2 regions of the Synechococcus sp. CC9605 genome follow, and region 2 is predicted to be linked to the other one. Evidence: predicted binding sites of a transcription regulator. Region 2 holds the regulator's gene; the other holds the start of a gene.
What was found. Region 2 encodes NtcA, which controls nitrogen genes in cyanobacteria. Its sites were predicted from a motif close to GTANCNNNNGNTAC; they were not measured.
Positions count from the first base shown of each region.

Region 1: a site for NtcA is predicted at 1,839-1,852, ahead of SYNCC9605_RS14605 (DUF4278 domain-containing protein). Genes of this name have one in related genera too.

Region 1 covers NC_007516.1:1,023,516-1,027,705, reverse strand. Annotated here, with positions in the region: gene SYNCC9605_RS05525 (hypothetical protein) at 1-83, opposite strand, end outside; gene SYNCC9605_RS15110 (hypothetical protein) at 80-208, opposite strand; gene SYNCC9605_RS05520 (hypothetical protein) at 251-457, opposite strand; gene SYNCC9605_RS05515 (ParA family protein) at 584-1,231, opposite strand; gene SYNCC9605_RS05510 (hypothetical protein) at 1,241-1,432, opposite strand; gene SYNCC9605_RS14605 (DUF4278 domain-containing protein) at 1,939-2,043, shown strand; gene SYNCC9605_RS14600 (hypothetical protein) at 2,098-2,253, opposite strand; gene SYNCC9605_RS05505 (J domain-containing protein) at 2,296-3,072, opposite strand; gene SYNCC9605_RS05500 (SDR family oxidoreductase) at 3,088-3,753, opposite strand; gene SYNCC9605_RS05495 (hypothetical protein) at 3,810-4,022, opposite strand; gene SYNCC9605_RS05490 (hypothetical protein) at 4,133-4,190, opposite strand, start outside.
Region 2 covers NC_007516.1:273,316-277,505, forward strand. Annotated here, with positions in the region: gene pth (aminoacyl-tRNA hydrolase) at 1-501, shown strand, start outside; gene SYNCC9605_RS01325 (DUF3146 family protein) at 501-758, shown strand; gene SYNCC9605_RS01330 (resolvase) at 736-1,182, opposite strand; gene SYNCC9605_RS01335 (DUF3084 domain-containing protein) at 1,179-2,330, opposite strand; gene ntcA (global nitrogen regulator NtcA) at 2,358-3,074, opposite strand; gene rph (ribonuclease PH) at 3,133-3,876, opposite strand; gene SYNCC9605_RS01350 (cob(I)yrinic acid a,c-diamide adenosyltransferase) at 4,022-4,190, shown strand, end outside.

The sequences.
Region 1 (4,190 bases), 750 kb from region 2:
CGCACCACCCGTTCAGCGACGACACGATCACTGGATGCTTTCAAAAGGATCTGCCGGCCGTTCAGCTCAAACGTGTCAGTCATTTTTTGAGCGGTTTGATCAGCTCACCGGTCTGCAATGACACCACAGCGAAGCTGCCCACAAAGACAACCGCCACCAGGAGGAGGAAGGCCGCTGTGAGATTGCTGATCTCAAGCTGCCCGAGCATAAAGGCCAACAAGTTAGTCATCAAAAGCAGGCGCTTTTGAACCTAGACGGATTCGTCGTTGTTCAGATTGCCAAGAACCACGCTCGCCATCGACAAACCGATGGCGAGCATCACAACGGCTTCGATCACGCGGCTTTGTTGGTGATGCTCGGCGTTTTGAGCAGAACCGCGGCGGAGGAAGGCTTCACGGTCACCTGACCAGAAGAAGCAGATTGAGCTTGGGGCTGCCAGGTGGATGCTGCTGAGCAACGGGTGGGATTTTTCAACCAAGAACTGCGTCCCATCAACCTTCAATCAGCTGCGTCAAGGATTGCGGCTGCAGCGCTGAAGATCTGTCTGATTGGCGACCGATGCAGGAAGTGAGGTGGTTCTTGATCAAGCACTTACGGCGTCAGGCGGTGCTGCCAACAAGCGATCACGAATCTGAACAGCGGCCTGGCAGTAAGCCGACCATCCCCCCATGCGGCGCAGATCGGCACGACCACGATCATCCACAGCATTCGACACACAAACACCCTCCACCTCTGCTTTTTCAAACGCCGCCAACAAGGGGATTTCCGCCTGCATCACATCCACATCAAACCCCTCCAAAATTTGGCGCGCTTCCTGGGCAAGCCGTTGTTTTCGGCTGTCCACCTTCACCAACAACGCGGCATGTCTCGTGTCCATCTGCCTGAGGATTGAGGAGAGCTCAACGGTGAGCTCAACCGATCTAGCCTGCGGCGTGGTGGGCAGCAAAACCAGGTCTGCTCCGGCCGAAAGGTTCTTGAGTTCATCTTCGTGGCTGCTGGCCTGCCCGTCGGTGATGATCACCTGGGCATGGCGGGTGGCCTTTGCTGCAGCCTCCACAGGCACCACCTCGTATGGGAGCATACCTCGGGCGGCATAGGCGGTTGCCGAGCGGTTGCGATCCGCATCAACAACACACACCGGTAGGCCCTGCTGAGCCCAAACACAAGCCAAATGAATGCTGGTGCAGGTTTTTGCCACACCACCTTTCTGGCCAAAGACAGTCAAAAACATGGCGGAGGTTTAAATGCGCGGAATGATCGCGTCGTTGGGGAAGAACTCTTCAAACACACAGATGCGGTCGGCCCAACGAGCCTCCACTTCCAAGCGCATCAAGCGATTGCGCACCCACATCAAGGTGTCCACATCAATGGGTTTATGGAACTTGTGCTGCTGCGCCTTCACCCAATCATCCTTGCTCTGAGAGCTGTTCATGACCGCGAAAACTGTTGTGTCCATACCGTACGGATGGCATCTCTGAGCGCCAGCAGCTTCACATTGAGTAAGCATCAAGCATCACCCAATCGCAGCCGAACTGTTCAGCAGAACAACGAATTAATGGAAGCTTTGAGTCCGGGCCAGAAGGTTCAGATCTGGAACCTCGAGATCGGTAGCCGATCCATCATTCCGACCATCCCAGCAACGACAGAATTGACTTAGTTCATCTTCAGCCTGTGATGACGCAAAAAGCACCCCAACTCAAGCCACGCCCCGTGCACACACCTCCCAAACGCGCTTGAACCACTTGAAGGCCTGAATCAAACAGCCTGAGCCGAACAGAATTCCTGTTTTGTAACGGTACGAACGACGCGCGGATTGACAGTCCTTCTGTAAGAGGTGTGTAGCAACTGCTACGCGACCACGTTCACCTCGTCTTCGGCGAGGCGCAGTTCGACTCAGGCCATGGAACGGGGACCTGAGCTTGCTTCGAGGAACTCATCATGACCCTGACCTATCGCGGCCAGAAGTACAACCAGAGCAACGCTGCTGCTTCCGATGTTCAGCGCCCTGTTCTTGTTTACCGCGGTCAGAAAGTCGCTCGCTGACAACAGCACGACGACCTCTTTCAAGCCCCGCCGAAGCGGGGCTTTTTTTATGGCTCATTCGCCTTCAGGATCGGGCTGTCTTGCCTTCCAACGTTCAAACCAAACGGCGACGGCGAGGGACACAGCCACAGCAAAGCCAGCACCAATCAGCACCACACCAACTTCCACCGGCATCAACACCACCTGTTGCTCCTTCAAATCATCGGACAAGACCGATCAACACGGGAAAGGCGGCGTTGTCGAACCAAGGTGTTACTGAACCAACGACTGATACGCCTCATTGACGCGTCGAAACGCCTCAGCAGAACCACCGAGATCGGGATGGTGCTGCTTCACCAGTTTTCGATGCGCTTGCTTGATCTCCGCCAGGGATGCGTTGGCATCCAAGCCCAACACCTCTAAAGCTGCACGGCGTGATTCATGGGCATGGCCATTTTCCGGACGATCGGTTTGACGTTGGTCTGTTCGGGTGCGGCGCCCCTGCCGTCTGGAACCGGATTGCTCCTGACGCTGACGCAGCTGCTCCACCACACGCTGTGAATCCTCATCCAGCCATTCACTAGCGCGAACCCCAAACAAGGCAAACGCCGCCAGAACTGCCGTTGTTTGCTTGTTCGGCTTGGCACCCACCGCCGCCAGGAGATCTGTTCCCAGCCCCGGAACCAACCGATCCAACCGCTGTTCAAGGCTTAAGTGGGCAGGAAAACCAATGCGGTTTAGCTGCTCAATCAACAGCTCCAAACCCCGCTGACGCAGTGCCGTCCATCCCGGCTGCTGAGCAAGGGCCTGCCCCCAGGCCTGCACCTGTTGGCTGCTGATCCGCGGTGAAGCTTGAGCCGATGGCTCACTCCAGGGGCGATGGGATCTTGGTTGCGTGCGAATGCGTTGGCGTTGCAATCGCTCCAACTCACGGTTGAGCCGCAACACCTCGCGACGCAAAGCATCGTTCTCTGCCAGCAACGCCTCAACATTGCTTGTGACCCGTTGTTCAGGACGTCCACCAGACCAATGCCGCGGATCAAAGCCCAAAGCGTGTCTCCCGTCTCACCACGGCAACAACTCACCATTGGCATGCCAGAAGCTGCCGCTGGTGGCCATGGTTAAGCCATCGATCCGTGCCAGCAGACCCTTCACCGACTGCTCGGGGGGGATCCCGCTGGGATTGAAGCGAATCATGCGGGTGCGCACCAATCCGGGATGCAAAATCGCCACGGCGATGCCCCGCGATTCCAGGTCAATCGCCAACGATTTTCCAGCCATGTTGAGGGCCACCTTCGACATCCGATAGCCATAGGAACCTCCCGAGCTGTTGTCGTCGATGGACCCCATGCGGCTGGTCATCAGCACCAACTTGGCGCCACTGGGCATCTGATCCACCAACGCCCTGGCCAGCAGCAAAGGAGCAAGGGCATTCACCTCAAACTGGCGTCGAATCCCGGTGGGATCCAAATCCATCAGGCCCATCGACTGCAAAATCCCGGCATTGAGGATGACGCCATCGAGGGGCAAACCATCCAGACGCTGCACCAGGTCATCAATGGCTTGGCTGTCGCTCAACTCAAGGCCGGCTTCCACCCGCACCCGCAGACCCTCGAGTTCATCACTGGTTTGACGGCAAACCGCCACCACGTCATCATCCCGGGCCTTGAGCTGCCTGCAGTATTCCAAGCCGATCCCACGGTTGGCACCGGTGACTAGAAATGTCGCCATCGGGAGGTTTCAGCAACCGCCATCCTGCCGGCTCTTGCGTCGATCCCTTGAAACGATCACACCGGAAAATCCCCCTCCACGCCGTACTGATGCAAACACTGTTTCACCGTGAGCACTGAGACCGTGCTGCCCGTCTCTGCATCCACCAGCAGGTAGGGGCAGCCTCGGAGCACGCAGCGCCGCCGTGCATCGATATAGGCATCAAAAGCGTTGGCATGGGAACACTCCTCCACCCAACCTTCACTGCTGAGATATCGCGTGAGGATCATGCCCACAGACGCCTAGGCCACTGGTTATGGCTCAGGACATTCCGCATCTCAGGAAGTGACTTGAAGTCTTCGGGATCACAACGGAAAGAATGAACCTGAAGTAAGGCAGATCAATGTGATTCAGCTGATCCCTGCACAACGGTGACCACCTGATTCCAGGTGGCATGC
Region 2 (4,190 bases):
AGCTTTCGTCAGCAAGCCAAGTTGCACGGTCTTGCAGCAGACACAGGGGTGGGTGAGCAGCGGCTGCGCTTGCTGATGCCCCAGACATACATGAACGACAGCGGTCGCGCGATTCGTGCGGCCCTCGATTGGTTTGGCCTGGAGCCCCACCAACTGCTGGTGCTGGTGGACGACATGGACCTACCGCTTGGTCGTTTGCGGTTGCGGGCCCAGGGCAGCGCCGGGGGGCACAACGGCTTGCGCAGCACCATTCAGCATCTTGGGACTCAGGCGTTCCCAAGGCTGAGGATCGGTATTGGTGCGCCTGCTGAGAATCCTGCCGAACGTCGTGTTCGAACGGTGTCCCATGTTCTTGGTCCGTTCAGCAAGGTGGAGCAACCCTGCGTCGGCGCTGTTCTTGATGCTGTTCTGGACGGGATTCAACGTCTTCAGCGCCAGAGCTTTGAGCGCGCTGGAACCTGGATCAACGGTTTTCGCTACGACCTGGAGCCTGTCGACTGATGCCGGCTCTCCCGGCGACAACGGCCCATTTGCGGGTGCTTCGCCAGTGTTTTCAAGCCAAATGCGTGGAGGGTGAAGTCTCTGCCGGAGGTTTTGAGTGGCAGTTTTCCTGGGCCTTTGATCGCGGCGAACTGGTGGTGGAGCCGTCCCTGGGACGTGCCTTGATCGAGGATGCTCTGCGGCGGTTTCTGGTGCGTTCCGATTACAGGCTGGAACCGGGGGGTGACTACACCTTCATGGTTCGGGCCAGGTTCTGAGCGAGAACGTGGGGGCCGGCTCCGGCCATCTCAGGCTGCACTGCAGGTGCTCCTCAAGCATCACCAAAGCTGCAACCGCATCCAGATCCACCGGTGGAATGCGCAGCCCTGCCGGCAGCATCCTTCGCCAACCCCGCGCCGGCCACAGCGTCCAGTAACGCTGTCTTGCCCTCAGGGTTGTTCCCTGCTCCGGAACCAAGGTCAGATGGCACAGCCGTTCTAGTCGCTTGATCCAGGCTCGGCTTCCCGTGCCATCGCCGATCAGGATGCGGTCGAGAGCTTGGTCTTGATTCCACTGCTCCAGCCAGGGTTCCACGGCCTCCGGGGCCAGCACATATCCTTCGCGCACAAGGCCGAGCTGAAGATCGGCCAGCACAAGACCACATTTGCAGCGACCTGGATCGAGAACGGCCACTCGTTTCATAGGGAGGCCTGAATGGTGACAACGACAGGATCGGCGCTGTCGCTGACCCCTGCGGAAATCACCTCCAGGACCACGCTTTGGCTGGGGCCTTCCATCAGGGTCTGGGCCAGTTGGGAGAGGGCTGATCCATCGAACTGAAGCCCCTCGGTCAGGGATCCACGCCGCTGCACCTCGGCATAGGCCGAGGCCAGGAGAAGGTTCAACCGTGTGCGAATGCCCTCTGGCGTGCGGTCATTCGGTTGAAGCGTGGTTGTGGCCAGCACATCTCCACGTTGGGCCACCGGCCGGTTGGGACGCGCCTCGGGGAAGGCGTACACCGCCGTTTCACCCCGCAGCACATTGGTGGCAGAGCGCAGCGAGATCACCCAGGTTTCCGGTTTGCGGATGATGTTTTGCAGGCGTTCCACGTCGCTTCGAGGAACGCGGATCAACTGGCGTTCGGGCGCTTCGCCAGGCCTCACTTTCCCGTAGGCGTTGAGATTGGCCTCCTGCAACAACCTGTCGACGGCCTGTTTGGCCTGGTCCGGAGCCTCGAGTCGAACCGTTGCTCTCGCCAAGGTCTGGCCGCTGCTGATCACCACCGATCCACGCCTCAGGGCGACCAGATTGCGTTCAAGTTGTTTGAGTTCCTGCTCCCCGGCACGGATACGGCTGCGAACGCTGTTGAGTTCGGCTTCCGTGCGTTGAATGTCCGCATCGCGGGAGGCGATGTCCTGGCTGAGGCGCTCACGTTCAGCTTCAAGTTGGGCCCGCTCGTTCTGAAGAGGAGCCAGTTCAAGGCGCAGGGTGTTGGCCCGCTGCTGCGCTTGCTTCAGCTCAATGGCGATCCGCCGGGTTTCTGTTTGGGTCTTGTCCCGTTCACGCTCGGCTGCCTTTAGCTGTCGCCGGCTGTCCTGGAGCTTCTCCTGCAGGGCATCCAACTCAAACAGGCCCACCCGCAGCTGTCGGCTCACCAGCAGCATCAGGCCAAGTGAAAGCGCACTGATCAGGCTGCCGGTCAGAACCGTGATCAGAACGGCGGTGCGCCTTGGGCGCATCTTGAACAAACTCAGTCGCGCTTTGCCGACGCGGCTGCCCAGACGATCACCCAGGGTCGACAGCACTCCCCCGAGCACCAGCAGAACCAGAATCAGTGCCCAGCCGCTCATGGCTGCACTCGTGGGGCGATGGCCGGACTAGCTGAAGCGTTTGGCCAGAGCGATCGGATCCAGAACGGTGATTTTCTTGCGGTCAATCTGAACCAGACCGGATTGACGCAAGTCTCCCAGCAGACGCGTAATTGTGACGCGTGTTGAGCCAATTGCTTCAGCGATGGCTTGATGGGACAGGCGCAGATCGATGGTGATGCCCAGCTCATCCGCCACGCCGAAATCCCTGCACAGCACCAGCAGGAAGCTCACCAGCCGGGACGACATGTCCCGATGGGTGAGGGTTTCAATCATCGTTTCGGTCTGCAGAATCCGGCTGGAGAGACCCTGCAGCAGGCGCAGTCCAACGCTGGTGTCGGCTTCGATGGCGGCCTTGACGGAGGTCGCCGGTGCCGTCACCATCTCGACCCTGGTAAAGGCCACAGCGTGGTAGAAGCGATCAGAGCGTTGGCCGGTCAGCAGTGACAGCACACCGAAGAGGCTGTTCTCGCGGAGCAGGGCCACGGTGATTTCCTCCCCCGACTCATAGACGCGGGACAGACGAACGGCCCCCCGGCGGATCAGATACACCCGTTCTGCGGGATCTCCAGGGAAGAAAATGGTCTTGTTGCGGTCCACCAGTTCACTGCTGGCGCCATCGAGATCTCGGATGATCTCAAGGAGAGAACGGTTGGCCGGTTCTGCGCTGGGAGAAGGAGCCACCATCTGCGGGGCGTATCGGCTGAAACCTCGGCTACTGGTCATGACAACCCCCTGGTGAAGCGAAATTACGGACCCGGCGGTGGCCGCCATGTAGCGGTTATTACGTAACGCTGCTGTGCTCGGTGAAGGCTTGGCGTTGTGCCTGCATCAGGGATGACAATCCCGGCTCCGCCAAATCCAGCAGCTCATTGAGCTGGCTGCGGCTGAAGGGTGCTCCCTCCGCAGTTCCCTGGATTTCCAAAAGACGGCCATCGCCGGCCTGCACAACGTTCAAGTCCACCTCGGCTCGGCTGTCTTCGCTGTAGTCCAGATCCAGCAAGGCCTGGCCATCCACCAAGCCCACGGAGACGGCCGCCACCTGATCGACCAGCGGCGATTGCTCCAGCACTCCCTGTTCCACCAGCGATCGGCAGGCCTGGTCCAGGGCGAGCCAAGCCCCGGTGATCGAGGCCGTCCGGGTGCCGGCGTCCGCCTGGATCACGTCGCAGTCGATCAGCAAGGTGCGCTCCCCCAGGCGTTCCATGTCGATCACGGCGCGCAGGCTGCGCCCGATCAACCGCTGAATCTCCTGGGTGCGACCCGAGAGTTTCATCAGCTCCCGTGATTGCCGCTGTGGGGTGGACCCTGGCAGCAACCGGTATTCGGCGCTGAGCCATCCCAGCCCTTCTCCCTTCCGCCAGCGGGGAACCTTGCCCTCCAAGCAGACGCTGCAGAGCACAGCGGTTCGGCCCGTGTGAACCACCAGGGAGCTCAGAGCAAACCCCATGGGATTCCAGGTCACCGAGAACGGTCGCAACTGCTCTGGGCGACGGCCATCAGTGCGGTGTTCAGGGGATTGGCTCATCGGTGGTGTGCAGTTCGTCAAGCCTCGCAGGCGGTTGGTTCTCGCCCCGTCCAAACACCATGGGTGGTGTCAATCCCCTTGTGGAATGTGATCTCGCCGCTACATTCAAGGTCTCGCCGGGGGCACCCGGGCAGATGCTTCCGTGATGACCACAAGCCTCGCCAATCCCCAAGCATTCCAGAACTCCCTGGATCAGGATCAGCAGGCTTTGCAGCGGGCGGGCCTCAGGCCCGTAGCACCTGTCTCTGATTCGCCACCCCTGCATCTGGTGGCCCCCGAAGGGCAGCTTCAAGTGCATACGGCGCCCTACCGAG